DNA from 3 places in the Desulfosporosinus sp. BICA1-9 genome. Region 1 is predicted to be linked to each of the others. Evidence: riboswitches for the same ligand, from Rfam matches in the RefSeq annotation. Region 1 holds a riboswitch; each other region holds the start of a gene.

Region 1 (11,715 bases):
CATACTTTGTGAGTGCCTGAGAATCTGAGCTATGGATAGGTTTAACCTTAGAAGGTTGGGCAAGAGGAGTAGTTGGAACAGGAGTAGAGGGGACTGTGTCTTTTTCCGGCGTAGCTGAGAAAGAGGAAGTCAGGTCTGGATTTTCGGCGACTACCTTAACTTGATCTTTGGGAACAGTCAGTCGGGAGGATTGGTATTTGGGGAAACTATAGAGAGTAAATATCGCCGAGATAATTAAAAAGCAACCTGAAACGATAATAATCTTGATACGATTCCGTTTAATCTCAAGCATCTCCTTTTGTGATCAATTTAGAAATAAGCAAGTAAGCCACAATATAAAATGACATCAATTGTAGCTAATCAAAAGGATTTCTGTGTTCATTATAACATTCAATGCCTGATTTATAAGATTGTTTAACCGAAGAACGCGCAAAAAATAGTTTGAATAATTTGGATACATTATCCAAGAATGTAAAACTTGACAAGATTAGAAATTGGGAAGTAAGATGAACTCAAGATTAAACGTAGGGTGTATATTATGACTCTCCTATGGAGGTGAGATTATGGATAAGATCCCAACTCAAGACCCCTTACACCAGATTATTCTCGTGGCAAAGGGTTTTTACGCCCGAAAAGACCGTGCTCATGATTTAGAGCATGCTTTGAGAGTTAGGGAATGGGGTAACAAATTAGCACAAGAAGAAGGAGCTGACAGTACAATCATTGAACTTGCTGCGCTTCTCCATGATATTGGGCGTTCTGGAGCAGTTGAAAAAACCCATTCAGAAAGTAGTGCTGGGCTGGCAGTTAATATTTTGCAAAAGAACGGCTATCCTCAGGATGTTGTTTGGAGAGTCAAGGAAGCGATTATCTCCCATTCTCGCGAGGCGGGGCACGTGCCAACTTCGCTCGAAGCAAAAATACTGTACGATGCAGACAAATTAGATTTCGTGGGTGCTATTGGATTGGGGCGTTTGTTTACGTTAGGTGGGGTAAACGGTTGGCCATTAGTCGGGGAGAATTCCTGTGAAACATTTTATCAAGAAAGAATTCAGGGCTATAAAGAACATCTATTCACGAAGTCGGGGATTAAATATTTTGAGCCATTATTGCTATACATGGAGGGATTTTGGCAAGAGTTGCATGCCGAAAGACTCATTATATCACTTTCTGGATATGCTAAATCTATGTAAAGGCTTATTCGGAAAGGATGAATCAAAAAATGCGTTGGCTTTGGCGTCTATTAATGCTTTTTGTGTTCCTAGTGCTCGTTCGGACACTTTTCGTTCCCCAACCAAAGGCTTTTATTGCCTTGCCGGAAGGCCAAAACTGGGGACAAAAAATACAGGGAGAAATGAAACAGTGGCAAAAATTATCTCAGGATCTTCCTGCAAGTATTGAAGTAGAGGTGCGTCGTCTATGGAACGATTTTCAACCGAATGGAGAAGGCGAAGAAGTATAATAGGTCAATATAACGATGTATTTCTTGAAATCACCTTGAAAAAAGCTGAAAGTATGGTATATTAGTTTTTAAAGGTGCAAAAAGGAGTGAAGATTGAATGGTAGGAATTACTGAAATAGCAGCCGAAAAAGTTAAAGAAGTACTTAAGAATCAAAATAAAGAAAATGCTTTTTTACGTCTCTATCTTGCAGGCGTTGGCTGAGGTGGGCCGAATTTCGGCATGACTCTGGAAGAGTCAAAGACAGAAGAAGATATCCTTGACGTGCAATATGGTGTATCTATGATAACCGATAAAAAACTCATCACTTACCTTGAGGGAGCAACCGTTGACTTTGTGGAATCGAAACACGGCGGCGGATTCGAAATTCGTACTCAAAAATCCGGTGGCGGCTGTGGAGATACTTGTGGTGGAAGCTGTTCATAAGTACTTTGGAAAGAGAGCTCAAAACGAGCTCTCTTTTTTAATACTGTACTCAAAGTACAAAATTAAGTGAACATCCATGTTCGAGTCCTGGCCAGCGGTCCCTTCTCGCCATCCATGGCTACAGTGACACTCGGCCATCCCTGGCCAGCGCATTAAGGCTGGATTAACGCCTAGGGTTGAGGCCGAGTAAAAAGAACTTGAGTATACTGCGTATTTATGTTAGTCTAATGTCCAAAATAAGAAAAGATCCGTAAAAAAGGGAGGAACAACCATGACTTCTCCACGTGAAGAGTCTAACCGTGCAATCATTACGGTATTGGGTCGTGATCAAATAGGAATTATCGCTTGGGTAACTGGACGCCTTGCGGAATATCGTGTCAATATTTTAGATATTAGCCAAACCATCGTGAATGGATATTTCACGATGATCATGGTTGTAGATCTAGAACCAGCCACCTTGGAACTTGTCGCCCTAGCACGTACACTAGATCAAGAGGGAAACGATAAAGGCTTACAAGTGAAGGTGCAACACGAAGATATTTTTACGTTCATGCATCGAATCTAACTCAAGAGACTCTAAGTTACTTTAGATATGGGATAGTGGAGGGAAATCATGACAATCACGTTTGCACGAGAGGAAATCCAACAAACGATTAAAATGATCCATGAAGAGAATCTGGATATTCGAACTATTACGATGGGAATCAGTCTTCTGGATTGTGGTTCAGAAGAAATTAGCCGGATGGAAACTAAGGTATATGATAAGATTACAAAATATGCTGGAAAATTAGTGGCAGTAGGTGAGCAAATTTCTGCACGGTATGGGATTCCTATTATTAATAAACGTGTATCTGTCACACCGATAGCGATCGCGGCTGCCCACTTAAATACCGAAGAGATGGTAAGGATCGCTAAAGCATTAGATCGAGCCGCACGCGAGTCGGGGATTAATTTTATTGGAGGCTTTTCTGCGCTGGTTCAAAAAGGCTTCACTGCAGGAGATTTGGCACTGATAGATGCCATACCTCAAGCACTTAGTGAAACAGAATTTGTTTGCTCATCAGTCAATATTGGAACCACTAAAGCTGGGATTAACATGGATGCCGTGTTGAAAATGGGTAATGTGATTCTGAAATGTGCTCAACTTACGGCGGACAAAGATGGTCTTGCTGCCGCAAAATTAGTGGTGTTTTGTAATGCTCCTGAGGATAATCCTTTCATGGCAGGGGCTTTCCATGGTGTAGGAGAACCAGAAAGTGTTATTAATGTAGGTGTAAGTGGCCCTGGTGTTGTGGCTAAGGTAGTTAAAGAATTCCCAGAAGCGGATTTCGGTGAATTATCCAATTTAATTAAACAAACAGCCTTTAAAATCACTCGCATGGGAGAGTTGATAGGCCGGGCTGCTTCAAAGATCTTAAATGTTCCCTTTGGAATTGTCGATCTTTCTCTGGCACCGACCCCTGCAATTGGAGACAGCGTTGCAGAAATTCTTGAAAACATGGGTCTTGAACGCTGCGGAACTCATGGAACAACGGCAGCCTTGGCATTGCTTAATGATGCGGTTAAAAAAGGTGGAGCAATGGCTTCGTCACACGTGGGTGGGTTAAGTGGTGCGTTTATCCCTGTCTCAGAGGATGCGGGAATGGTCGAAGCAGTTGAAGTAGGGGCCTTGACTCTTGATAAGTTGGAAGCGATGACCTGTGTCTGTTCAGTCGGTCTAGATATGATAGCCCTACCAGGAGATGTAACTGCAGAGACCATTGCGGCCATCATTGCGGATGAGGCAGCAATTGGGATGATTAATAAAAAAACGACTGCAGTACGTTTGATTCCTGCGATAGGCAAAAAGGCAGGGGATCGAGTAGAATTTGGAGGATTGCTCGGTGGGGCACCTGTAATGGCTATCCATCCCTTTTCATCAAGCATGTTTGTCAACCGTGGAGGTCGTATTCCTGCACCGATCATTAGCCTTACCAATTAAAATAAGTCTCTCAAACAGACAGGGTTTCTCAACCGAGAGCCCCTGTCTGTTTTGGCGAGGTAAATAATGGATTGTATGGCTTGCTGTATTTGGGATACACTGTAGTCGTTAGATCAGCTTTTCGCCATCACGCCGCTCTATACTCGAAGATACTTGTTCGAGTATAGAGATTAGCCAATTTCCTATTGGACAGGTAGATATTTCCTTTAGATTCGTGCAGGAATCTTTAGGTTTGTCTCGAATAGTATATTTTATAGTAAAAGCTGAATCCAGTTGTATGACATTGGAGCGGGGGATTATCATTGGGGTGAATCACGTGGCTCTTTCACGTGTAGGGCTAACACCTACTGCCCGAATCCGTCAACTAACCTCGTAAGCTAAGAAGGGTGGATATAACTTGTTGGTTTCCTCATCTACGTTTAGGTGGTTAGGAAGCGTTACTTTGGCTGGCTTGCTTTTAGCAAGTAGTATTCCTGCATTGGCTACAACAGAAATTAAAACGACAACTATAGATCCCTCGAAGCCCTTGCTTGTAACTTCTGCTTCGACGTCCATAATAAAAGGGACCTATACTCAAGTCGTACGCAAGCAAATGCAATGGATTGCTAGTCCTGTGAAAGTTGCTGCTGAGGAAGTAGTTGCTTCTGAATCAGTTAAATCAGTTCCCGCTCCTAGTGCTTCAGTCACAGTTGCCCAAAAATTAACGGAGCCTAGAAAACCAGAGCAACCAGAGCAAGCAGTGCAAGTGGTTGCTGCTCAAGCTCCGAAATCCTCTAATAACAAGCCCGAACCCGTTCAGATTGCAGCTGCCCCAAAACAACAGGTTTCTCGATCTGTGAGTTCTAATCTTGTTGATAATGCACTAAGCCTACAAGGCGTTCCCTATGTCTTTGGAGGTTCAAGCACTAAAGGGTTTGATTGTTCGGGATATACGCAGTATGTTTTTAAGGGCTCAGGAAGTTCATTGCCAAGAAGTTCCTATGATCAATTTAATGAAGGCTCATCTCTGCAACGCGAGAATCTTCAATCGGGTGATTTAGTGTTTTTCACCACCTACGCTAAGGGTCCTTCCCATGTGGGTATTTACATTGGCGGTGGAAGTTTTGTCCATGCGTCTAATAGTGGTGTGACTACGACAAGCCTTAGTGATAGTTATTATGCAGGTCGTTATCTAGGTGCACGTCGTGTGAACTAGAAGCAACTACTTAATCAAAAAACAACAGGAACTTTACGTTCTTGTTGTTTTTTGTTCGTTGAGCTCTAGTCAAACGAATTCTTGTGATTATAATCGAGGTAACCAAGGAATGGGCTGATATTTCGCACATTCTCCACCTGGTTTAACATTTGGAAAAAGAGGATTTTGAATAAAGGAATCCGTCACAGAACATTGATGAGTTCTCTTGCAGTAACATTTCCGGCATTGTTCAACTCGATAATTTAGAATCATCTTAGGAGTCTTCCTTTCGAAAATAGTCATAGATAAGAGTGGCAGCATTCAGTGGTAATCCTGCAGCTTTAAGCTCATTGATACCTGCTTGTTGAATATCGTCAAGGGATGGAAAGTGCCGTAACAGGCTTTGTTTGCGTTTGGGTCCGATACCCGGAATGTTGTCAAGTGCTGAAAGTGTCATATTTTTAGCGCGTTGTTGGCGATGAAACGTAATGGCAAAACGATGGACTTCGTCTTGGATTCGAGTGAGTAAATGGAAAGCTGAATGATTTTTGGATAAAGGCACTGCATTACCATTGCTATCAAGAAGTCCGTGGGTTTGATGTCGGTCATTTTTAACCATTCCGGCAACGGGGATGGTTAAATTTAAGCCTTGTAGAACCTTTAAGGCTGCCTTAATTTGTCCTTTTCCGCCATCGACTAAGATTAAGTCAGGTAAGGGGCTTTTTTCTGATACTAACCTATTATATCGTCTCATAATAACTTGCCCCATGGCAGCTGTATCATCCGATGTTTCCATGGGCAGGATTTTATATTTTCGGTACCCTCTGCGCTGGGGTTTACCCTCCATAAACTGAACCATACCGGCAACGGTTTGTGTGCCAGAGGTATTCGAAATATCAAAGGCCTCAATTCTGCTCGGAACTGGAATACCTAAAATCTCCCCAAGTGTCGTTAAGGCTAGTTGAGTTTCAGTTTGTTGATTTATTTCCAGACTGATCTGATCATGAAGGGTGGTCTGGGCATTTGTCATCGCCATTTGGATAAGGTCTCGTTTCTTGCCTTTTTGAGGAATCGTAATGGGAAATAAATTGGTTAAAATCGTTGAATCTTGGGATGGAAGTAAGATCTCTTGCGGCCAAATAGCGCGCTCGATGTAGAACTGTGCGACAAAAGAGACGAATGCCTCTGCTGGATCTTCATAATAAGGGAAGGTATAGCTATCTCGAGCTAGTAACTTTCCTTGACGCAAATAAAAAACTTGAATACACATCTGATCCGTAGTAAAGGCGTAGCCTAAAACATCCCGGTCAATAAAATCATTGAGCGTGATGTTTTGCTTTTCCCCGAGTTGTTTCAAGTCTTCGATTAGATCACGGTATTCTTTGGCGCGTTCAAAATGGAGTGCGTTCGAGGAGCTTTGCATTTTTTCATGTAAAAGTTTGAGTATTCCACTTTGGTCTCCCTTGAGAAACGAGGAAACCTCTTTGCGCATTTCCAAATATATAGTAGGAAGAACTTCTTCGACACAAGGGGCTAGACATTGTTCTAAATGATAGTATAAACAAGGTCGAGCAAGGATTTGGCGACATTTTCGAAAAGGGAATAGACGATTGAGTAAGCGTGCCGCCTCTTTGGCAGCGGAAGAATTCGGATAAGGCCCAAAATACTTTCCAGTGCCCTTTTTCATTTGTCGTGTGACAAGGATCCTGGGGTGCTTTTCTTCTGTAATCATTATATAGGGGTAAGTTTTATCATCTCGCAAGAGAATATTGTACTTAGGATTGTGTTTTTTAATCAAATTGCATTCTAAAACAAGTGCTTCCACTTCAGACTCGGTCATGATATATTCGAAATCAACGATTTTGCTAACAAGTCGTTCAGTCTTACCATCATGTGAGCCGGTAAAATAAGATTTTACCCGATTTTTTAGTATTTTAGCCTTACCGACATAAATTATCTGTCCTTGATTATCTTTCATTAGATAGACGCCTGGTTTTTCCGGCAGCAAGGTCAGTTTTTGTCGAAGTAGATCCATATTCCCCACCTCAATTATTATTCTAAAGTGTGGAATCATGAGATGCAAGTTTTAGATACATATCTTCATTAAAACGAACGTATACATGGCATAGGGGCTTTGTGTTAATTGACTGGCAATAGACTTATAAATGGAGGGCGAAGGCATGGCAAATACTTGGGGAAGACCACCACGCAATGAACTTTGGCAAGATTTACAAGCTTTAGCCCTTTGGATTCTGATCATTGGGGTTGTCGGATATGTCTTGTTTCCTAATTTTTTCAAAGACATCTACTCACACCTCTCTGATCCTGTTACACAAACAACATCCTTTAATGATCAATATACACTTAATAATTCAGTCAATACGAATACGGACTTAACAGAAAATCAGGCTTTCTTTGGACAAGATTTTTCAAGTGTTTCCAATGCACTTTACCAGAATGGGAATAACGAAGTAGCTTCAGGATATTGGGTCATCTTTGTCGCTGACGGAGAGTTTAAACAACTCTCTGTCAGCAGCGATTCGTATGCCTTTCTGCTTAGACTCATTGAAAGTGATCAAAAAGCTACAGGCAAGAGTACGATCATTTTATCGGCTAACGGTCAAATTCGCAAATATATTGTCAGCGAGGAAATCTATTCGATTATCACTAATATGGCCCTGATTGTGGGACGGGTTAGTCCTTGACAAATAGACATTCCTTAACGGAAGAGGAGTTTGGCCCCAGCGGCTAAAAAGCCGATTCCCACAAGCTGCCATGGACTCCAAGGCATGCGATTCATGCCTAACCAACCAAAATGATCAATTAGGACAGCCATACTGACTTGACCAATAATAATTGCCGTTGTGGCATTACATACTCCTATTTTCGGGATGCTTACAGCAACAAGTCCAACAATGATAACACTAAGTACACCACCGAGATAAAGGAACCATGGAATAGAAGTCCAGGGGTGCTTAAGGAGTGGAGCGCGCCAGGCCAAAACTGTGATTAATGCGACAAGTGTACCAATGATGTGAACAACGAGCGTTGCGGAGATTAAGGATGTTTTCTGACTTAATGCTGAATTGATGGTACCTTGGATGGCCATAGCGACTCCTGAGATTGTGGCGACTAAAAAAGGAAGAGAGAAAAATTTTGCCATTTTATGCCTCCCGAAAATATTTAATATAATGTGGGAAATGATATCCAGTTCCGCTAAGAAGTATCAGTATTCATTAGCAAGGTTGAGGGGAAAATGTCATTATAACAAAAATATAAAAATGAAAGAGGTGGCGTCATGGACATCGATTACAATTTAGTGCAACGCGCCCAGATGCTACTTACCCTTGATCATCCACTCACACAGGTAAGAGATATTCTCTTAAGGGAAGGATATGAACAGGAACAAGTGGGCGAATTAATGGATGCTACTGAAGAAGTGTTGAACTATCTTGTTCCCCCTCAATATGATGAAAATAAAATTGGGATTGATATCTTACACCCTGGAGAAGAAAAAGCTCAAGGTAGAAAACCGATGGTTGATATATTAATTGACAAACGTTCTGGAAAAGTGGAGTTAATAACTCCCCAACAACCTGAAACTTGGCGTGTGGCCAATGAAGTCAGAAAGGCAATCAAACGCCAACGTCAAGGCATGAAATATTGTCACTAAGACTTAAGGGACTGTAAGCAACAAGATTGCCAGCAGTCCTTTTTCTTTATCATTCTTTATCTTTTCTCGTATTTTAATAATTATGTTATAATAGGAAAGGTAACAATTTCAGGAAAGAAGGGTCCAAATGGAATTAGATCCCATATTAAAAGGATTAGATGATATTCATGAAAAAATTGTTAATAATTTACGTTTAAACCGCAATGACGGTCTCAAGCTTATAAGGTCTACCAATTTACTTGGTCTGGGTTACCTGGCGAATGAACGGCGACGCGCTATGACCGGTGATCAGGTGTTTTATAATAATAATGCTCATATTAACTATAGCAATGTATGCAAAGTACGGTGCGGTCTTTGCGCCTTTGCTAAAGATCCTGATGAAAAAGGATCTTATACGATGTCGATTGAAGAAGTGGTTCATAAAGCAGGCTATTTCGCGGATCAAGGAGTAACCGAGCTACATATTGTCGGTGGAATACATCCGGATCTTCCGTTTTCATATTACCTGGACATGATCCGCAAAATTAAAGATCGTGCTCCTCAAGTAAGTATAAAAGCATTTACTGCGGCAGAGTATGATTATTTTGCGCAGATAGCGAATGTGCCCGTTTTAGAAATTTTAAAAACGTTTAAACAGGCTGGTCTGAGCTTTATGACGGGAGGGGGAGCGGAAAATTTCAGCCCAAGAGTTCGTGACATTATTTGCCCGGGAAAACTGAGCGGAGAACGTTGGTTAGAAATTCATCGTCTCGCACATCAATTAAACATTCCAACTAACGCTAACATACTTTATGGTATCATTGAGACGGATGAGGAATTGATTGATCATCTCTTAGCTTTACGTGCTCTGCAAGATGAAACTCAGGGCTTTTATGCCCTGATTCCGACAGCGTTTCATCCTAAGAATACGAAATTTGAGGATCTGCCTCAAGCAAGTGCTATTCGCACCTTAAAGGTCATTGCTGTCGCCCGCTTAATTTTAGATAATTTTCGCTATATTAAAGCGTATTGGATATCGTCTAGCCCTCAAGTCGCTCAAATGGCCCTCTCGTTTGGAGCCAATGATCTCGATGGGGTAGTTCGAGAAGAGAAAATTTACCATACAGCTGGTGCGTCCAGTCCTCAAATGCAAACCGAACTTCAGCTAATCAGCATGATTCATGAATTAGGTCTAGAGGCTGTTGAACGGGATACCTATTATAACGTTATAAAAACGCTTCAACCGCCATCATCAAGTAGGTAGAAGAGATAGGTTGTTAGCCAAAAGGGGAATAGAAATGGAAATCGCGGTGTTATCAGATACTCACTTACGTACGGGTAGAACTCTTCCCCGCTACGTCTGGGAACACTTGACTCATATTGATATGATAATCCACGCCGGTGATTTGACACATAAAGGTTTAATTGAAGAGTTGGCTTGTCTTGCTCCAGTTCGAGCTGTATGTGGCAATTGTGATGGCTGGGACATTGTTTTACCAGAGCGTGAGATTGTGGAATGCGAGTCCATAAGAATCGGGATTATTCACGGGCATGCGGGTCGAGGAAAAAGTACTCCGGAACGTGCCTTTAATGCCTTTGAAGATTCGCTAGTTGATCTAATTGTCTTTGGACACTCTCATATCCCTTTTATGGAATGGAAAAATGGCATTCTGCTGTTCAACCCAGGTTCACCAACGGATAAACGGCGTGAGCCTCACTATTCCTTTGGACTATTAAATATTCAGCATGGGCAGGTTGAAGCTAAACATCTTTATTTTTAAGTCCGGAGGAAATCATGAAACATCGCAGGAATAAAGTGAAACGAGAACATGGCATTATCCAAAATGCTCTACCATGGCTTGAAAATTTAAGCCGTCTTTCGGAGGTCACTGACATCATTCCCGGGGTAATAGATGTAAACCGTTCTTCAGAGCGAGGAATTGTCTATAAATATAAGACACAAACGGGATGTAAGCTTTTGCTTAAAAGTAATGGTTCCATTCAAGAAGCCTTTGTAGTCACCAAAAACCCTGAAAGTATTCAGGAATGGGTAGAGCAGGAATTCCCCTCGGATTCTCCTGCGACATCCTCTGAAGAAATTAGTTCAAATGTCCTATCTGAGGCTTCTAAAAAGAAGGTGGCTAAGGTCACTTCAAAATCAGATATTCGGTTGAAGGACAACCCATTAGCTCCTCTCAGGAGACGACCTTCGAAAAAGCGTCCACCCAGTAGAGTTTTAAACTCTAGATTAAAAGATGTGGAGGAACTGAATATAGCTGATCGCTTGGACAACTCAACGCTAAAGGCTTTAAAACATCTCAAACAATCTCTCGAAAACTCAAGCAACTAAACCTCAAAACCAAAGGTCAATAAAACTCCGCGAAAATAACAGCTTAAGACAAAATGTCCTAAGCTGTTTTTAAAGTAATGAGATTGCAACGAAAGTTTCGTTCAGTAAGGAGGTGTTTTATGGAAGTAGGTAGCATATTAGCGCCAGGTACGATGAATAAGATCAGCCTTAAACAATGGCAACCTGGTGAACGGCTCCTAGTAGAAGTTGTTCAAAAAAATGGGGAAGGGCAAGGGACCATTCGCGTTAAAGGTCAAGATATCTTCGCTATTTTGCAAACATCGACTGAATTAGGCGATAAGTTCTGGGTCAAGGTAGGGGATATTAAAGATGGCAACCTATTGTTGGTCCGAGAACCTTTGCTCGGAAAACAAGTGGATATTCCCGTCGTTCCGCAACAGTTACAACAGTTTACAGAGAGAGGATTACCGAATAATCTTGATATTTTAACTCTCCTTAAAACATTTATAAGTGCAAATACTGGTCTGCTCGGCACAGTGATGGCAAGTCTTAAAGGGTCAATCAGCGAAGACTTTATGCTTAACTTTATCAAATCCATACCGAAGTGGGAGGAGTTATCCGAAGAGAATGGTGCGGAAGAGCTAGTAGAGGGCCTGCGTAAACTTGGTCTCAACTATGAACAACGTATTCAATTAATGCTAAAATCAGATT
Region 2 (7,688 bases), on a different contig from region 1:
GACTAAGTCTTCCAATGTTATTCCGTACTCGGCTAGTACAATGGTATAGTTTTTTGTTGTCTCAGCAAAATCATTTTTTTGTTCTTCTTCTTTATATAGTTCAAAAGATGATGCTGAATCATAATCATATAGATCATTTTTGTCAGCCTCCAACGGGGTAAGAGAGAGTACTTGATGTTTAGACTCTTTGCGAAAGTAGTCTATCAACCGTCGAGTAATAACTGTTTTGGCAAAACCGTAGAAAGACGCTCCGTCGTTAGGTTTAAAACTGTCTATAGCTTCATTAAAAGCGACTAGAGCGATGCTTAGCTCGTCATCATGTCCCCAGGTGAGATAGCGTTTACAGATGTTGAAGCAGATTTTCATGATAAATGGCTTGTGATTTTGTATAAACTCTTCTCTAATAAGTTCGTTTCCTTCTTTGGCTAGTAGTAAAGTTTGCTGAATCGTTAATTCTGGCACTTCTACCCCTCCACTTATGGATATTTTCGTATATGTATCAGAAATTTAAGGGGGTACCCAGTGAAAAAAGTTTGTCAAGAAAATTTCTCAACCTACCCCTCGATAATTAAACAGGTGTACGAATACTTTAGCGACTACAGGAGGTGACAGCTAGACTGAAGATCACAAATTGCTTCAAGTATTGGAGTTACAGAGCAAACACTAAGTAACGAATTACGAAAGGATTTGAATGAATTATGAAGAAGAGAGTTTTAATGGTTTCACTATCAATAGTTATGGTACTTGGATTGGCAGGGATCGTGAACGCTACTACAATCGGCAAAAATACCACGGACATGCAGCCAAAAGCTTCGAACGCACAGGCTTATATGGACAACAATGATATTACAAGCACGGAAGTTGAGCAGGTAGAAACCACTCAGCCGGATCAAACAGTTCCATCTAAGACAGATGTCTACGATCAAATGAGGAGTTCGAACGTGTCCATGAATGATCAAATGCAAAACATGCCTATGAACACTCAAATGAATGACCAGATGATTAATTCCCAACACACGCAAGGAATGGCTGGAACGAACAAACCGAACAATTCAAACGCTTCTCAACAGCCAGCCCAAAAATCAAGTGGCAACAATATGATGGGATCCATGGGAAGTATGGGAAGATAAGTTGAGATCAGGCAGCTTACATGGCTGCTTGATTTTTTCAATGAAAGATAATCATTGTCAGGAAGGTGAATATATGTGCCGTAGGTGTACGGACGAATGCCGTAAGATCTGGAAAGGCTCAGACCGATTATTCAGGGTCTGAGCCTTTCCGAATATTTCCGAGTTTTAGAAATCCAGTCAAGTTTGCTTGGACGATTAGAATATTTATAGAGTCAACATGAGCGACAATCTCGTAGCAATAGAAAAGAAGACTAAGTCTTCCTGCTGGAGTAATTGAAGCCACGTGATTTCCAATCTTGCATTGTCATGGGGAGCCCTAGACTCAAGATACCAGATTTTTATGAACTTACTATGAAAAACTTATGAATTTCTTGTGAACAGAAGCCATAATATTGTTTGGTTCTATTAGAGAAATTATGGTAGCTAGTCCTAGCTTCCACTGGCAGCACGGAAGATTATCAGGTGTTTATGGAATTAAAAAAAGCCCAGGGGCTTGGGCAAAGAAGGTTGTTATACTTGATTTTTTTGCAATTGTCATAAAATTGAGCCATTAACGTCAGAAGAGAACGGTTCGGATTAGGATTTTCGAGGGGATGGCGCACGTTATCGACTCAATTGGACTTCAGCACTGTGGAGTTCGAATCAGTTTATTGCTTAGAGGGATTCTGAATCAATCAGAGTCCCTTATTTAATGGGAAATTCACAGTTTTGTTATGAGTTTTATCGAATTCGAGAGAAAATTCATAAGAAATTCATAACTCATTCACAGCATAATCGAATTGATTAAATATACTTAAGACATAAAGACAGGGTTGCTGTGAAAACATTCTTGGTTGAAATTAAAGGAGGAAAAAGAAATGAACAAGACAAAATGGATTGTAGGACTCTCAATTGCAAGCGTGATAGCGCTTTCGGGTACGGCTTTCGCCCTAACCTCTGGTTCAGGTGCCGTGAAATCGTTGGGACAAACTCTTGGATTCACACAGACAGTTGAAACAACGACACAGAGTAGTCAGCTTGGGACACCTCAACCTATAACTTTAGCACTGTCTTCCCCAAATGATAACTCTGATGTGCTTACCACTCCAGGACCCAACGGATATGGTGGAGGCTATGGAATGATGGGAGGCTTCGGTACTAATGGGAATGGTGGAGGCTATGGGATGATGGGAGGTTTCGGTGCTAATGGATATGGTGGTGGTTATGGCATGATGGGAGGTTTCGGTGCTAATGGATACAGTGGCGGTTACGGTATGATGGGCGGTAGCGGTTACGGTATGATGGGCGGTAGCGGTTATGGCATGATGGGAGGCGGCTATGATGCAAAAAGCTTAGGTGTAGACCTCACAAATGGCGAAGTCACCACATCTGATCAAGCACTAGCCATTGCTAAGGCATATATTCAAAAATTTAACCAAGACGTCGTTGTGGCCGAACTTTATGAATTTGCAAATGGATATGAAGTAGAGCTCAAAGAGGGAGCGACAGGGGCTAAAGCCTATGAAGTTATGGTTTACAAGAATGGCGGACAGATCATAACTGACATGGGTCCAAATATTATGTGGAATACAAAATATGGACATATGAATTGGGGAAATAACGGGGCGGTTACAGTCAGCGAAGAACAGGCCACGAAGAGTGCTCAAGAGTTCGTATCCAAATTGGGCCAAGGATATTCAATCGGAAAACCGGAACTGGCTCCTGGTTACTATGAATTTATGGTTCAGAAAGATGGTAAGGATTACGCGGAACTTGATGTTAATGGATACACAGGTCAGGTTTGGTTTGAAAACTGGCAGGGACCGATTCTAAATACTATTGACGCAAAGTAAAAAGGGAATTGGCCAGCGAAAGCAACAAAAGGGCAGTTACCCCATGGGAGAAACTGCCCTTTTTTATTAGCTAACAGCTATTCTCTCTTTAGTACCAGACATACCGTTGTTTGTTATCTAGCAAGTTCTTCGTAAACTTCAGAGGTGGGGTTAGAGTCCATCCTTCGCCGCGGAGTGTTCCTTATTGGATAGACTGCTTCGGCGAAACCAATCCTCAGCGCGAATGTATTTGTTAAAGACTGTGCGCTTTCGGCGATACTCTATCCTACGCCGGTAGGTATTCCTTTGAGGGTTTGCGGCTTCGGCGATACTCTCCACTGGAGACTATCGTACTGGAGAATATCGTTACCGGAGGCTTTCGTTACTGGAGACTATCGTCTCAGGAGGCTTTCGTACCTGAAGCCTCGATGTTCAGCTTTAGCTGAACGAGTTCACTGTTTATAAAGAACCGTTGTCATCATCCCGCCTCCCGATTTAGACATGTTATTGGTCATATGGTGCGGTATATGGCAGTGAAAAGGCCACTGACCGGGATTATTAGCCGAAAACTCAATATCCCAAGTATCTCCAGAAGCAACTAATATATTGCTTCGCAAAAGTCGTTGACCAAGAGGAATCGTGTTGCCATCAGAAGCGGTTACATAGAATTGATGGCCGTGGAGATGGATTGGGTGGGCGGTTTCCATGGCATTACTCAAACGAATGCGAACATTCTCACCAATACAGACTTCTAGTGGCGTGGTGTCTGGAAAACATCGCCCATTAATTGTAAAGAAATTATAGTCCATATTGTAAGGATCGAGATCATAGACACCGGGTGTATATCCTCGCATGGGCTGTTTGTCGACATGGAACTCCTGGAACATGAGGAAGTAATCACGATGAACGCAGCTTGGTTGGTCTGGTTCCAAAATAATCAGGCCGCCTTGTAGGCCCATCATTTCCTGACGCAGCGCATCCAAATGAGCGTGATACATGTGAGTACCGGGTGGATTATTAATCTGAAATTGATAGTCAAAATAGTTTCCGGGTCCAATCTCAGGGCTAGTTGTCATACCAGGGGCACCATCCATGACGTTTGGAACATCTAAACCGTGCCAGTGCACGCTAGTTGATTCGGGAAGCCTGTTGAAAACACGAATATTGACAAAGTCCCCTGGATAAACATGGATAGTCGGTCCGGGTGTACTACCATTATATCCCCAAGCATTAATGTAGAGTCCAGGAAGAATCTCCCGTTGTACGGGTTGGGCAATTAACTCAAAGTATTTTACTCCATTTCTCAAAATAAAGGGTAAGCTGGGGAGATCTGGCGAGACCACCATATCCGTTCACGTCCTTTAGCATTTTAGGAAAGTATATGTTCGAGTCTGAGAATAGGTTCGCGTGAAGTGATCGTCAATTAGAGATTCCCGTTCATGGGGAATTCATATTTGTGTAGTATCATTAAGTGGTATTCAGAAGGGGGTTGAGATCGTTTCATTCCATTCTTACATTACCTTTAATGTGAAACATAATAATTAAAGTGCTGAATCTGAGCTTTTGGATGCTCAGAACGGGGGATTTCATGTGGGGTGAATCATGTGTAGAACATGTAGGGCTTACACCTTAGCCCGAATCCGTCAACTAACCTCGTAAGTAAAGAAAGGTGGACAACTTAGTGTTAATTCCCAAGAAAAAGTGGTTTAGTGGGGTTGCCCTTGCGGGTGTTATTTTGACAAGCAGCTTAACGGGGATAACCCCATCTCAAGCTGCAATGCTCAATTCTCAGGATGTCCCAAAGTTTGATACAGTTCAAACTACCTTACTCAAAAATCCTTCTTTAGCAGTTTCCACATCGAAAGTATATTCTGAGAGAATGCGTGAGGCATTTAATTGGACACCTAAGATCGAGGTCAAAACGAACGTGTCACAACCTGAAAGTAATAATCTTCCTGACGAAAAGCAAACGTCAACTCCTGTTGAAACGAAAACTCCAGCGACCGTGGACAAGACGACTCAAAAACCTCAGACCGTTAAAAAGCCTAGCGCTTCTTCGCTGAAGGTGGCCTCTGGGACTAAACAGGTTCCAGTATCCCAAGTGTCTAGGGGAAGTTTAGATGTTGACAAGCTCATTAGCCGTGCCCTAAGTTTACAAGGGATTCCTTATGTTTGGGGCGGAACGAGTCTAAAAGGATTTGATTGTTCCGGATTTGTGCAATATGTGTTCAAAGCTTCCGGGATTACTCTACCTCGAGTTGCCGCCGATCAGTACAAACTTGGCACACCTGTCAGCCGTAATGAGTTAAGACCTGGAGATCTCGTTTTTTTCCAAACCTATGCCCCTGGTGCTACGGATGTGAGGATATATATTGGTGGAGGGCGTACAATCGGAGCTGCTAGTAAAGGAGTAGATATTCAGAGCTTGTCGGATAGCTATTGGGCAAAACGTTATCTAGGCGCTCGACGGATTCGATAAGAAAATGTAGACTAGTAATGCCGGACAGTTGGATGCGTTGCATATAAGAAGGGATCCTGAACATCAATCAGGGTCCTTTCTTCATGAGAAATTTACGGTTTTTTTGAACATAATTTTATCAAACGTTAGCAAGAAGACCCCGACTTCAAGACTCCGTTGTGTTTAAGTTGGCAATGAATTGTGTTCCTTACAAAATTAAATTGTGTTAATTCAAGTTCTAACTTTAAATAAGGATATTTTGAGCTGATTTTTGGAATCATAACACCAGTTTGTACGATATATTTGGTTCATTGCAAAGGGAGATAACAAGCCAAAGATTTTACCTTTTAAAAAAGGAGAGATGTTGAAATGAGTGGTTGCTGTGGACATTCGAATAAAGGTCATTCTGGAGGGAATGCGTTGAATCCACAAGATGGTACTGTATTAAAAATTGAGGGAATGACTTGTGGTCACTGCAAGAGTTCAGTTGAAAAAGCGTTATCAAATGTACCTGGTGTTACTCAAGCAGAAGTCGATTTAGCTAGTAAACAAGCAGTAGTTTTAGGAACGACTGAACGTTCATTACTTATTAAGGCCGTAGAAGATGCTGGTTATAAAGTCATAAACAGTTAATAGACTAAACATCTGGAGTAACAATATGCTGAGATCCATATATATTCTAAGGCAGAATCAACTGAGGCGACAGATTTTTGTCCATGAGTTGGTGAATCTGATATCGCATATGTTCTAAATAAAAGTGGCTGAGGAGCTATTCCTCAGCCACTTTGATCTCTTATGGAAGCTGGACGATGAATTCAGTCTCATGCCTGACTTTTAAAAAATTTTTTCAACCTACCCCTTGATAATTAAACAGGTGTACGAATACTTTAGCGACTACAGGAGGTGACAGCCAGACTGAAGATCACAAATTGCTTCAAGTATTAGAGTTACAAAGTAAACACCAAGTTACGAATTATGAAAGGATTTGAATGAATTATGAAGAAGAGAGTTTTAATGGTTTCATTATCAATGGTTATGGTACTTGGATTGGCAGGGATCGTAAACGCTACTACAATTGGCAAAAATACCACGGATATGCAGCCAAAAGCTTCGACTGCACAGGCCTATATGAACAACAATGATGTCACAAGCACCGAAGTTGAGCAGGTAGAAACCACTCAGCCTGATCAAACAGTTCCATCCAAGACAGATGTCAACGATCAAATGAGGAGTTCCGCCGTGTCCATGAATGATCAAATGCAAAACATGCCAGTAAATACTCAGATGCAAAACATGCCGATAAATACTCAAATGCAAAATATGCCTATGAACACTCAAATGAATGACCAGATGAATAGTTCCCAACACACGCAAGGAATGACTGGAACGAACAAACCGAACAATTCTAACGCTTCTCAACAGCCAGCCCAAAAATCAAGCGGCAACAATATGATGGGATCCATGGGAAGATAAGTCCTAAGAAGTGGCATAAATGGAAACATAAAAGTAGTGGCTGAGGAAATCTAATCCTCAGCCACTACTTTTATCTCTTTAGGAAGCTGGACGATGAATTCAGTCTCATGCCCGACTTCACTCTGTACGGTGATCGTGCCTTGATGGAGGTCTATAATTTGGCGGACCAGCGCCAGACCAATTCCAGTTCCCCCTGTCTCACGGGTTCGAGATTTGTCAGCTCGGTAAAAACGCTCGAATATTAAAGGAAGGTCGTCTTCCGAGATGCCTATACCTGTGTTTGTAATCTTAATTTCAGCAAAATCCGGTGTTTCTGTAAGCACGACGGTAACCTGACCGCCTGCGTTAGAGTACCGATAAGCATTATGCACCAGATTGTAGAAGAGCCGGGTCAGAAGGCGCTCGTCTCCGGACGTAGTCACGGATTCTTCCGAGACGTTCCAATTTAGAGTTAATTCCTTTTCCTGGATGAGGGGATAAAGGCTGCGAATGATTTTTTCAAGAAGAAGCTTTAAGTCCACAGGTTCGAGGATTAGCTTTAAAGCACCGATTTCTGCTATATTTAAGTCTTTTAGATCGCTGGACAAGTCTACTAATCGGTCAATCTCCTCATGAATGGAGGAGAGATTTTCTTGATTAGCTGGAAGGACGTTATCTTGAAAGGCTTCAATATAGCTTTTGATCGAGGTCAAGGGAGTGCGCAGTTCGTGGGCGATATCGGCGGTAAACTGTTTGCGGAGGGTTTCTTGGCGATCCAAATTGTCGGCCATCATATTAAAAGCGTTCGCTAGTTGCCCTACCTCGTCTTTGGAGCGA
Region 3 (11,715 bases), on a different contig from region 1:
ACTTTTTAGCTGCTCGGAGCATCGATGAGGAAAAATCTACTCCCACGGCCCGATACCCTCGCTCCGCTAAACAATATATAAAGGCTCCTGTACCACACCCTATATCCAAAACTCTGCCTCCAACTGGAATATTCAGCAACTCTTCATATTTGTCCAGAATAGCGCGATAATTCCTAACTTGACCTCCAAAAAAGACATTGTAGACAGGAGCAATTAGGTTAAATAATCGTGCATGTTTTTCTAATTCTCCCATTTTCTTCCTACCTTTCCTTTTCGCTATTTCTTTGAACAATTATCTGGTCTCCACCCTGTTTAGGATTGATTCATAGTAATGGCATTGACAATTTTGGAAATGGATGGTTTTATTAAAGTAATACTCATCTTAGCCAAGGAACTTGAGATTGAGAGGTGCTTTTTTGGATGAAACAATAATACAGGCTATTATAAATGCTCAAAATACTCAAGTAAAGGCTGTACTTGCGACGATTATCCGCACTGAGGGTTCGACACCACGTGATCTGGGTACCCAAATGTTGGTCATGGAGACTGGCCAAACAATAGGAACTATTGGAGGAGGAACTGCAGAAAAACTGATCACAAAACAGGCACTGGCGTTGTCGACTGCTGAAAGTGAAGCAAGCACTGAAATACATCGCCTAGAAATTAATCAGGAGACTATTACTGCTGGAATCGCTGTTTGTGGGGGCAATATGGAGGTTCTATTGGAGCCAGTTCAGGGAAATCATTTCTGGAAAATTGCTCAGGATCTCCAGATGAGTGGAAAAGATGTTGTGCTAGTAACTTCCTTAGCTAATTCCTCCATTTTCTACTTTTCAATTATTTACTATATTACTACATCTAGTTGCTTTATATCTATACCTCGTGCTGACCTTAGACGGCATCGAATGTCCTCCTCTTTCAAATAAATTCGTCATACTTATTGCAAAAAAGAGTACTAATAAATATCGCGTTCTTGATAAACGGGAATCTTACCTAAGGTCAGGGAAAAGCAGAAAATAATCTACTCGATATAAATGAGAGGAGGGCACCCAACTGGATTCTTCAAAGGTTGTCAATATGATTCCAAAACCTAAAATGAGTAAAAGCCTTATCACATCTGGCCTAGTGCTTCTAGTCCTTATTTTCTTGGGGCTAAATGCCTTTGTCATCGTGAATGCAGGTCAAAGAGGCATCGTTCTTCAATTAGGGGCAGTGAGCCCGATCGTTTTAACTGAAGGGATTCATTTTAAGATCCCCTTCATTCAAGACGTGATCCATGTTGATGTACGAGTCCAAAAATCTCAATCCGATCAAACGGCCGCTTCAAAAGACCTACAAATCGTTACCACAACTGTCGCAGTTAACTTTCACCTTGAGCCCAGTGCAGCGAATAAGCTGTATCAAAGTGTAGGTTTATCCTATGGAGATCGAATTGTAGATCCCGCCATCGGCGAAGCAGTAAAAGCGGTTACTGCCCAATACACTGCTGAGGAGCTGATCTCAAAACGTTCAGAAGTTAGTTCCAAGATCAAAGAGACACTGTCGTCAAAATTATCCACTTATTATATGATTCTTGATGAAATTAACATTACAGAATTCAAATTCAGTGAGGAGTTCAATAACGCAATCGAGCAAAAACAAATTGCTGAGCAGCGAGCTTTAAAAGCCAATCTTGATCTTCAGAGAATCGAAATTGAGGCTAAACAGAAAATCGAGCAAGCTAAAGCTGAAGCTGAATCGTTACGTCTCCAAAAACAAGAAGTCACCCCGGAACTTGTTAAGCTAAGAGAAATTGAAGCTCAAATTAAAGCCATTGAAAAATGGGATGGTAAACTTCCAAATGTTACTGGTGGCGCTGTTCCTTTTATCAATGTCAATGGCGCCCAGTGAACTCATTCACCCCATCAAATGAAACTCCCACTTACAAGAAGTGGGGGTTTTTTTAGTGTAAGATGAACTATTTTACCAAGTTTTACATAAAATTATTTAAAGGACATTTGCATATTTCGTCGAATAATTTATGATGTGCCGTAAAAAGGAAAAATAAGGCTGAATCTAGATTCATCTAGAGCGGGGGATATTTTTATGGGGTGAAACGCGCATTATACGCGTCGGGCTTACACCTTCTTGCCCGAATCCGTCAACTAACCTCGTAAGCTATGAAAGGTGAAAAACAATGCAACTCGATTTCAAACAATCTTTCCGTAACACTCTCCAAAAAATATCATGGAAATCACCGAAAGTCATCGGTGGTCTAGCAATTACAATTATCCTAACTGGAGGACTGACCAATTATCTTTCGACAACGACTTCTGCGGCTGTCGTAATGATTAACGGTCAAGAGATTGGCTTAGTTCGTGATGTTAATACGGGTAATAATCTGGTTGAAACGATTCTAGAAGAACATGGCAAGCCCTTCGGGCTGATTGCCAAAACCCATGACCAAATTACCTATGAAAAGGTTAGGGTAAATCGAACAGCCTATGATGACTCTGCTTTAAGCGAACAGACATTGGAAGATAAATTGGGATTTTATCTTGATGGTTATAAGTTAGAAGCAGATGGTTCTGTAATTGCAGTTTTACCCAGCAAAGAAGATTCCGATAAAGTTCTTAAAGACTATGAATCCTATTATGTTAAACCCAGTGAGGAAAATAAGGTCACTTCGGTTAGTTTTGCCGAAGAGGTTCATGTCGAAGAGACAGAGGTCCAACCAGATCAAATGATCCAAGTTGATCAAGCTTTTAAGAAGTTAGTTGATGGTAAAATAAGGACAAAGGATTATACTGTCCTAGCCAACGATTCTTGGTGGCTTATTGCGCGCAAAAATAATATGTTGACAGATGAAGTATTAGCCGGTAATCCAGGAGCAACTAAAGATACAAAGTTGCAACCCGGCCAAATTATTAAGCTTGTGGATTCAACACCCTATCTTACTGTCGTGAGTCAGGGAACCTATTCGGGTCCAGAGACAATCCCCTATGATGTCGTAACAAAATCTGATAACAGTTTAGGATACGGCAAAACAAAAGTCATTACTCAAGGTAGTAATGGCTCAAAATTAGTTACATATTCTTATGTGCAAAAGAATGGGATTGACGTTACTAAGCAGGTAGTCGATGAAAAAGTCATTCAAGCTCCTGTCAATCAAGTAATCGCTAAAGGCCCCAATAGTCGGCCTGTCACTGTCGCTTACGCAGCTTCTCGTGGAAGCGGTGGTTCTTCAAGCATCGTAGATTTCGCCCTTAGTTTGCAAGGGACGCCCTATGTTTTTGGCGGAACAACACGCAGTGGCTTTGACTGTTCAGGTTTTACCAAGTATGTCTTGGCAGGTGCTGGGATATCCCTCCCTCGTACATCGTTCAGCCAATTCGCTTCAGGAACTGCAGTGGGCAGAGATGGTCTTGTGCCCGGTGATTTAGTATTCTTTACAACCTATGCTAAGGGTGCATCACATGTGGGCATTTATACCGGAGGAGGACGTTTTGTTCATGCCAGTAACCCTAATAGTAATGTAAAAGTATCAAGCCTTAGTGATAGCTTTTACGCCTCCCGTTACCTCGGGGCACGCAGATATTAGAGATTGAATATGTACTAATACCGGTTACCACGTGGTAACCGGTATTAGTGTTAAGCGTTTTTTTCAAATGCTCGCCCCAAAAGTATAGCAATATAAAGATAAAGCCCTCTGTACCGTGAATTATTACGGCCCAAGAGGGCTTTTGAACACCCTAAATCACATTCGGATGGCAGTTTCACCAAATTTCTCGATGAATACAGGTTTCATCGTATCGGTCCGTAGCTTGTATAGTTTCGACAGGATATCCTAAGGAAATGATGCTAGATGGCACCATTGTCTCTTTATTTCAGACCTATTTCCTATTTCTCTTATAATCCGTTTCGATGAGCATGAATGGAATTAACGTAGTATTGTCAAGTTCCAAAAGAGCTTGAGATGCATCATCTAATGATTAGCGCAGCTTCCTTTGTCATTCTTCTATCAGTATGCCCTTTTATACAAAGTAAGTTACCATAACAATCATAAGGATGATGCCTTCGAGAAGCAGTACAGGGCGTAGCGACTTAAAGATGTCTCCTTTGAAGTATTCCCCCGTTACAATTAGGCAAAGATGCGCCGGCGAGAGCATCGCTCCGGCGATACCCATGATGTACGCGGTGGTAGCTGTATTAATACTACCTGGTGCAAGAGCTGCAATAATCGGGAAAGTGATCGCAACAACGGCTTGGGGGGACCCAGTGAGGATTCCGACCATCAGAGCACTGAGTCCAAGCATGATTGCGATGGGAAGATTTGTGCCTTGTAAAAGCGCAACAAGTTCCTGCACCAACCCTGAGGCCGTTAGGACATTTTGAAAGAACATGATACTGAGAATTCCCAAAAGGAGTTTTTTCTCAAATGAATTAATCATCATACGGATCACTTGTTTCCATCGTAAGCGCAAGATTACAATCATTGCGAGGACGACTAATCCCATGGAAACCGCTGCACTCAAATGAAAGGTGACCACGAGGATGATGTTTACGATAATTGGGCCAAGTGCCAGGAGTATATACCGCACAGAGTGCCAAGAAGTTTTAGTCAAAGTGGATTCAACAAGAGTGGCTTCTAGCGAAGCAGAAACTTCAAGCTTGGTTTGATTTTCCAGTTGCTTTTGAGGGCGGAATTTTACCCCTGTTAGAAGGAATATCCAACCCAGGATCAGTGCCAAGAATGTATATCCTACCATGTGAGTTACTAAGGTGCCTAAGGGAATAGATGATATTTGACTACCGAGGATTAAGGCAGGAACAATAGGATTCGAATATTCCCAGATATGGCGAAACCAATAGTTAATAGTAACCTTGTTTTCCGGAGTAAGATGGTACCTTTTGCTAGCGTGCTCTACCATGGGTGCCGAGAAAATTGCTCCACCCAACGAGGGAAGTAAGCCCAAGAAAGCAGGCATGAGAGCGAGTAGGACGCGATCACTGCGCAGCATTGTTTTCATAGACTTCATAAAACCTTCTATGGTTCCACTCGTGCGTAGAAGGTGCTCAAGGCACATGACGAAAAACATCGCTAGCATGACTTCCCAGGTTCTTATTTCCAGTAAGGTAGCTTGAAGTGAAGCAGATGCTTTTTCCCAGGTGGGCGAAGCAATTAAGAATAAGATAATCGAGCCTGCTAACATAGCATACCCGATTTGAACGCGCCTCCGCAGAAGCCAAATAACAAGGATCAAGGTGCTTAGAATTTTCGCCATGACGATCATGGGTTTCAACGTCCCTTCTATTTCCAGATGGCCTAGGGGAATTCCCCTAGCCAATAAACATCATTCACTATAAACCCTCTCACTCGTTTTTTCAACGTGTTTTTTTACCCAATCCCCCTAGAATACTGTATTATCTTCAACAGAAGAATACATGAAAAGCTAAAGTCAATTCCATAGTTTTTGATTGACTCCATGTGTTATAGTTACCCTATAATATGGGATAGGTATGGTCATTATAATTATTTATGGTAGAGAGTTATCTTCTCGCTTTTGGGTCAAATTTATAAAGGTCAGGTGATCGTAATTATGAGGCCTAAACTATGTCTCCCGGGTAATACAGGAATCAATTTATCCGCCAAACTCGTTGCTGAATTGGCTCAGCATCCCAACATCATGGGTATCAAGGATAGCGGCGGAAACATTGTCCAGATCGCGAGCAATGCAGCGGTGACTGCTCGCTTTGGGATTGCCGGCCTTAAAGCCGCCTTAGATATGCTCGGCTATTATGGAGGAGATCCCCGCCCCCCTCTTCTCCCTATTGGAGAGGTAGAAAGAGCAGAGCTTAAAGAAATTTTAACCCGTACACAATCGTCACTAACCATGGTTAAAACCCGCTAGTCCTAAACAAAGGAGCTACTTCAGTCTGAAGGCAGCTCTTTTGTTTTTAGAAATCAACTCCTTGTATCCCAGTATGTTTCTACTTTATAATAATATAAACTATAAGTAAGGGAGAATAAGATGAGGCCAAAAGTTTTTATTGCTAAGAAAGTTCCTAAGGAAGTGGAAGACTATATCGATCAATATTGTGACTACGACACATGGAATGGGTCAGGACTTATTCCTCGTAATGAACTCCTAAAAGTTATTGGGAACTCGGATGGACTTTTGACAAACAGAGAATACATAAATCAAGAATTACTGGATTCTGCTCCAAGATTAAGAGTTGTAAGTAATATCTCTGTTGGATATAACAACTTTGATTTGGGAGCCATGAAGTCTAGAGGGATAATTGGAACAAATACTCCCACTGTCCTTGACGACACTGTGGCAGATTTGGTATTAGGCTTGATGATAGCAACAGCCCGCCGGATTCCCGAACTAGATCGATTTGTAAAGGCAGGTCAGTGGCGAGGGGTCGTTGGAGAAGAACTGTTTGGCACTGATGTTCATCATAGGACAATCGGGATCATAGGTATGGGTAGAATTGGAGAATGCATAGCAGAAAGGGCAAAATTCGGCTTTAAAATGCGTATCCTCTATTGTAACCGTACGCGAAAAGTTGATGTCGAAAATAGAATGGGTGTTGAGCACTGTTCCATGGAACAGTTACTTCAGGAGTCGGATTTTGTTGTCCTTATGACCCCCCTTACCCCTAAAACGGTAAATATAATGAGCGATAGAGAATTTAACCTCATGAAACGGTCAGCAATTTTTATTAATGCTTCACGTGGAGAGACAGTTAATGAAAATGCCCTCATAAAAGCACTTGCGGAGGGAAAAATTTCTGGAGCTGGACTTGACGTATATAGTAAGGAACCCATTGAACCCCATAATCCACTCTTAGGGATGCAAAATGTTGTAACTATCCCTCACATTGGATCGGCCACGGCCCAAACGCGTTTTGATATGGCGATGCTAGCAGCCGAAAATCTCGTCAGAGCGCTTATGGGAAAAGAACCACCAAATCTAGTCCCGGAATTAAGAGAATCAGTCAAGTAAAAAGGAAAAGGAACCTAGCCTTTAGCGAAGGCTATCGCCTTAGTTGCATTGCGCTGCAAAAATAGGGTTGTAACCTACTTCAAAACAGAAGTTTGTTACAACCCTATACTATCGTTTAAATGATTAAAGTCCATATTCTTATTTCGAGAGCTTTATGATGCAGTTCCCCAATTCTTGATCAGCCAATTTACAAGCAAAACGATCCCCGTCAAGTACCGGCCCCACTCCCGCTGGAGTACCCGTAAAAATGATATCCCCTTGCCCAAGTCCAAGGTGTAGTGCAGTATATTCAATGACTGTCGGTAAGTCAAAAATCATATTTTTCATAGTACCCCGTTGAACCTCTTGTCCATTTTTGTCTAAAGAAAAAACTACATCCAGCATAGCTTTAAGTCCAGCAAAAGGCTGCCAAGGGGTGATTACGGCCGAGTTGATAAACCCTTTGGCTAGTACCCAGGGATAGCCTTTCCCTTTTAACTCTATCTGAACATCACGCAAGGTAAAGTCGATACCTATAGCCATTTGGTCCACTAGGTCATCTAGCTTAATTCCAGGCTCATATTGTCTTGCAATATGGAATACGAGTTCTACTTCATATTGAATTTGGCCTCGATCTCCCGGAAAGATTATCTCACGGCCATTAGCCTCAGCTAAAGAATGGGTTGGCTTAGTAAACAACAATGGGGATTGTGGAACCGCATTGTTAAGTTCTTGAGCGTGTTGAACATAATTTCGACCTACACAAAAAATATTTTTTACAGATACTGGCATACGATACACTCCTTAATGCTTTAAACAATTATGTGCTTTTTAAAATTAAACAGTTTTCTAACACAACTGATAATATTGTCATGGCTAAAAACACTCCTATAATATACCACATGGGCTAGTAGCGAACAAACCATAACCACGCATTATACAGTATTATTCCAGAAAGGTAATCTGCTCTAAACAGAACCAAATTTCACAGTTCTAAAAAAGCCAATGATTGCTAATGGGCTGGGCTACGGTATTTTTCTTGTACCCGAATTCATTGAAAGTACTGTTGGATTATATAAACAACGTATGTACACTAAAGATAATACGCCCTTTACGCGTAATACGTGGATGATTTGCAACAGTGATTCCTACAAAATTCCTTTCGTCAGAAATTTTGTAGATTTTGTAGGTGTTTCCGTTTCCAACCGCTTGTAAAACTTAAGAATTTAAGAATAAAACGTGTTAAGATCAGGGAATAGCTAAGGCTTTTCCCTGATCTTAACACGTTTTTTCAGTGGCGCTATTTCACTCCATCACTGGTTTTGTTTGGACTTTCTCCACAAGGTGGTGCGACTTATACCAAGCATTTCTGCGGTCTCCTGGCGCGTTAGTCTTTTTTTCTTTTCGACCATCTCGTCTCCCTGATCAGACTCTACTGTCATGGTTTGGATCGGACTATCAAATATTTCTTTGACTTCCAGCACGGTTATTTGATTATTCGTAGACAAAACGAAAGAATCAATCAAGTCCTCAATATCCACTTTCTTAACTAATTCAAATTTAACATCCTTGTTTGCTTTAGTTCTAACAATTCGATCAACTGTGCCATGATTTTCCGGAACAGCATAAATAATATTTATCATACAAGTCCTCCCATGGCACTATCCTCTTCATAATCAAACTCATTATCGCGCTTAATAACTTTTAATTCTAACTCTAAACGATGACCGAACTTTTCTGTGTTATCCGTGAATTTCAAATAATGAGGGACTAGACAGTGCCAACGAGCATTGGGAACTCCCTTAAAGGCGCCTGGAGTCTGAAAAATGTGCAGAGCTGCAGGATATTTTTTACAATATGAAGCTAAGAGCAGCGCCGCCTTCTTTAAGTTAGTAATTAAGTAAGCATTCCCTTGCAATTGAATGCCTTGTATTTTCTTCCAATCCTCATAGTCTTCGGTAATCACCGCGGCAGATAGAGATTTCTCGCGCAAGTTAGTGCTGTGTATAGACGTAAGTTCCGATAAGAAATAGATACGAAATCCGTGATTAATAAAAAAAACGGGGGTTGCCCACGGTCCGTTTTCCCCATATGTAGAAAGGATCATTGTGTTATGTTTTTCTAGGTAATTAAGCAACCTTTGGGCCTTTTCGCTCATCTTTTTATACCCCTCCAGGTTAGCCATTCTGCAGTACTTCCCGTAATAACCACGGGTTTCCCAGCCAATTCTTTCAAATTAGAGGCCCCGACCATTAACATCGTTCGTCTTAACTGATCTATGATTCTATCGACTCGTTCGTTAAGACCTTGCTCAGTACTTTCGAATAGAACCTGCAAGAAATGCCCTGCAAACCCTACCAATTGTGCCCCTAAAGCAAGTGCTCCCGCTACATCACTCCCACCTTTAAAACCGCCGGAAGCCAAAATACTAAGCGGTAAATTTAAGCTTTGGGCTTCTATAAGGCTTGCAGCTGTAGATATACCGATATTCTGGTAGTGCCCTAGGTAGTCCTGACCCGAACGCATAGTTTCAATCTGAATAAAATCCGTTCCCCCTTTTCCGGCAGTATCGATGTACCGCACCCCAGTATCATGGATTTTCTTAATCGTCTCACGGGACAAACCAAATCCAACCTCTTTGACAATAACAGGTACATTTGATAACGCTACTATTCTTTCGATATTAGCTAATGTACCCCTGAAATTCCTGTCTCCCTCAGTCATAGCCAGTTCCTGAGCCACATTTAAATGTAATTGAACCCCGTCCGCATTGATCATTTCGATAGCTTCTTTTACCATTATCCACGAAGTGAGTGCACTTACATTAGCCAATAAAACTCCATCTGGGTTTTCATCGCGGGCAACTTTATACGTATCTTGAACATCCGAATTTTCCAACCCAGCCATCTGAGAGCCAACAGCCATTGCGATTCCTGTCCGAGCAGCCACCTTTGCCAAACTTCGGTTGATGTGTTTAACGTCTGGATGCCCTCCCGTTATAGCATTTATTAATAGTGGAGCATTTAGCCTCTTGCCTAAAAAGTAAAGGGTAGTGTCAATCTCCTCAAGATTTAATTCTGGCAAGGCCTCATAAAGCAAATGAACATCGGAAAAACCGTTGCTTCCATTTGATTCTACAGCAGCCTTCATCGCAAATTCAATATGTTCCTTTTTGCGAACCTGCCTGGATAGTTTACTCTCTTTATCGTCGTTATCCATCTTTATCTACCTCTTTACAACCCCACGGCCATAATACTGTTAGCAAACACGCAAAATACTATATATATATCATTCACTCGATTACTATAAGTTTAAATCTCCAGCTTATTAGAGGCCAACCGCCATTAAGAGTCCCACCTCTTAAGTAGCGGTTAGCTCCCGGATAACTTAACTTAATTTTAAGGTAGGGTTTAAATACCCCTCTGAAGTAAGCATTCTTTAATATTATACATTAAGTATCTTCTGAGGGAAAATAGTAGTGAACTCTATTTTTGGGGTATAGTTACTCCTTAAAGCCATAATCAAGCCATTTTGACTTTACCATATCTAAGACGGTATCACTCAATTTGATATTAATAGGTTTTTCCTCCCATTCATAGGGAATACAGCAGTCCATGATAATTCTGGAGGTTATATCCCTGTTTCCAATGGGTAAAGATGGGTCCAAAGGCGTCGAACGGCCGCGTGATATGATCTGAACTCCACGTTCTGGAGCCATTCTTGTACTCATGGCCCAAATAACACGGCCCATATCATCAGCCGGTATATCATCATCGACAACAATTACGACTTTTAGTCCATACGACCCCGTAGAAGTAGCAATTACCGCATTTCCAACATGGTTGGAATGACCGGGATACATTTGTTTTACTGAGACGATCGCCATAAATCTTCCCGAAGACTCAGGTGGAATATAAACTGATTGAATGCCGGGAATTTTCATCGCTTCGAGATCAGACCATAATGTTGAAGTTCGGTTCATTGACTGAATCATGTGGGTATCAGTTACCGGCCTTCCCACAGTCGTGGCGTGGAAAACCATATCGTTACGATAAGTAACAGCCTTAACATTAATATAGTGTCTGGGAACAGTGCCTTTTCCCGAATAGTAACCGGTATATTCACCAAACGGTCCTTCTGCACGTAATTCCTCGGGCCATAATTCCCCTTCAATCACCATTTCTGCTGCTGCCGGAATAGGTAAGTCGACGAATTCCCCTTTAACCACTTCCACAGGACGGCCACGCAAAGAGCCAATGTAGTTGTACTCATCTTCCCCGGCACCAATGAGCGTACTGGAAGCTAAGAACATCAGCGGATCATATCCGATGACTGCGGCTACTTGCATTGGTTTATTAAGTTTAGCATATTTCATCCGGTGCAAGTCACCATGTTTTCCTTTGATCAGCATGATTCCACAGGTTTTTTCATCAAGAATTTGCATCCTGTAGGTACCGATATTTATCCACCCGTTATCCGGATCTTTAGTTAAAACACAAACAAAGGTTCCAATGTATCGACCGCCGTCCATTTCGTAAAATTTCGGAACTGGGAATTTGAACAAATTAATGTCGTCACCTATATCGATATTTTCTTTAATCGGTCCACTTTCAACAAACACAGGGGGTATTAGTTCTTTAGTTCTATCTACCCATTCTCTAGCCATTTGGGTCATAGTAGTCTTGACCGGCATATTCATAGCGATCGCTAAACGCTGGGTACTCGATAGAGCACTAACAAACAC

Evidence for each region. Region 1 has a riboswitch for cyclic di-AMP ahead of JL57_RS07560 (C40 family peptidase). Riboswitches for the same ligand answer to the same signal wherever they lie in the genome.
Region 2: another riboswitch for cyclic di-AMP. It lies ahead of JL57_RS14825 (C40 family peptidase); the one in region 1 lies ahead of JL57_RS07560 (C40 family peptidase).
Region 3: another riboswitch for cyclic di-AMP. It lies ahead of JL57_RS23400 (NlpC/P60 family protein); the one in region 1 lies ahead of JL57_RS07560 (C40 family peptidase).

Annotation. Positions count from the first base shown of each region.
Region 1 is NZ_JUEE01000057.1:11,048-22,762, reverse strand. It holds gene JL57_RS07590 (tetratricopeptide repeat protein) at 1-292, opposite strand, end outside; gene JL57_RS07585 (HD domain-containing protein) at 564-1,193, shown strand; gene JL57_RS07580 (hypothetical protein) at 1,223-1,462, shown strand; gene JL57_RS07575 (iron-sulfur cluster assembly accessory protein) at 1,560-1,886, shown strand; gene JL57_RS07570 (ACT domain-containing protein) at 2,158-2,451, shown strand; gene JL57_RS07565 (PFL family protein) at 2,500-3,867, shown strand; cyclic di-AMP (ydaO/yuaA leader) riboswitch at 4,119-4,261, shown strand; gene JL57_RS07560 (C40 family peptidase) at 4,310-5,062, shown strand; gene uvrC (excinuclease ABC subunit UvrC) at 5,316-7,076, opposite strand; gene JL57_RS07550 (hypothetical protein) at 7,222-7,746, shown strand; gene JL57_RS07545 (DMT family transporter) at 7,761-8,204, opposite strand; gene JL57_RS07540 (hypothetical protein) at 8,340-8,714, shown strand; gene JL57_RS07535 (CofH family radical SAM protein) at 8,842-9,957, shown strand; gene JL57_RS07530 (metallophosphoesterase) at 9,992-10,474, shown strand; gene JL57_RS33805 (DUF2103 domain-containing protein) at 10,489-11,043, shown strand; gene JL57_RS07520 (hypothetical protein) at 11,163-11,715, shown strand, end outside.
Region 2 is NZ_JUEE01000124.1:562-8,249, forward strand. It holds gene sigI (RNA polymerase sigma-I factor) at 1-462, opposite strand, end outside; gene JL57_RS14810 (hypothetical protein) at 699-1,130, shown strand; gene JL57_RS14815 (hypothetical protein) at 1,988-2,962, shown strand; gene JL57_RS14820 (multicopper oxidase family protein) at 3,394-4,287, opposite strand; cyclic di-AMP (ydaO/yuaA leader) riboswitch at 4,479-4,618, shown strand; gene JL57_RS14825 (C40 family peptidase) at 4,623-5,420, shown strand; gene JL57_RS14830 (heavy-metal-associated domain-containing protein) at 5,769-6,032, shown strand; gene JL57_RS14835 (hypothetical protein) at 6,396-6,872, shown strand; partial or broken gene JL57_RS14840 (cell wall metabolism sensor histidine kinase WalK) at 6,923-7,688, opposite strand, start outside.
Region 3 is NZ_JUEE01000188.1:19,132-30,846, forward strand. It holds gene JL57_RS23385 (class I SAM-dependent methyltransferase) at 1-253, opposite strand, end outside; gene JL57_RS23390 (XdhC family protein) at 417-926, shown strand; gene JL57_RS23395 (prohibitin family protein) at 1,054-1,890, shown strand; cyclic di-AMP (ydaO/yuaA leader) riboswitch at 2,038-2,174, shown strand; gene JL57_RS23400 (NlpC/P60 family protein) at 2,177-3,580, shown strand; gene JL57_RS23405 (DUF401 family protein) at 4,014-5,327, opposite strand; gene JL57_RS23410 (dihydrodipicolinate synthase family protein) at 5,580-5,891, shown strand; gene JL57_RS23415 (D-glycerate dehydrogenase) at 6,012-6,992, shown strand; gene JL57_RS23420 (fumarylacetoacetate hydrolase family protein) at 7,131-7,763, opposite strand; gene JL57_RS23425 (helix-turn-helix domain-containing protein) at 8,285-8,614, opposite strand; gene JL57_RS23430 (pyridoxamine 5'-phosphate oxidase family protein) at 8,611-9,129, opposite strand; gene fni (type 2 isopentenyl-diphosphate Delta-isomerase) at 9,126-10,190, opposite strand; gene ppcB (phenylphosphate carboxylase subunit beta) at 10,474-11,715, opposite strand, start outside.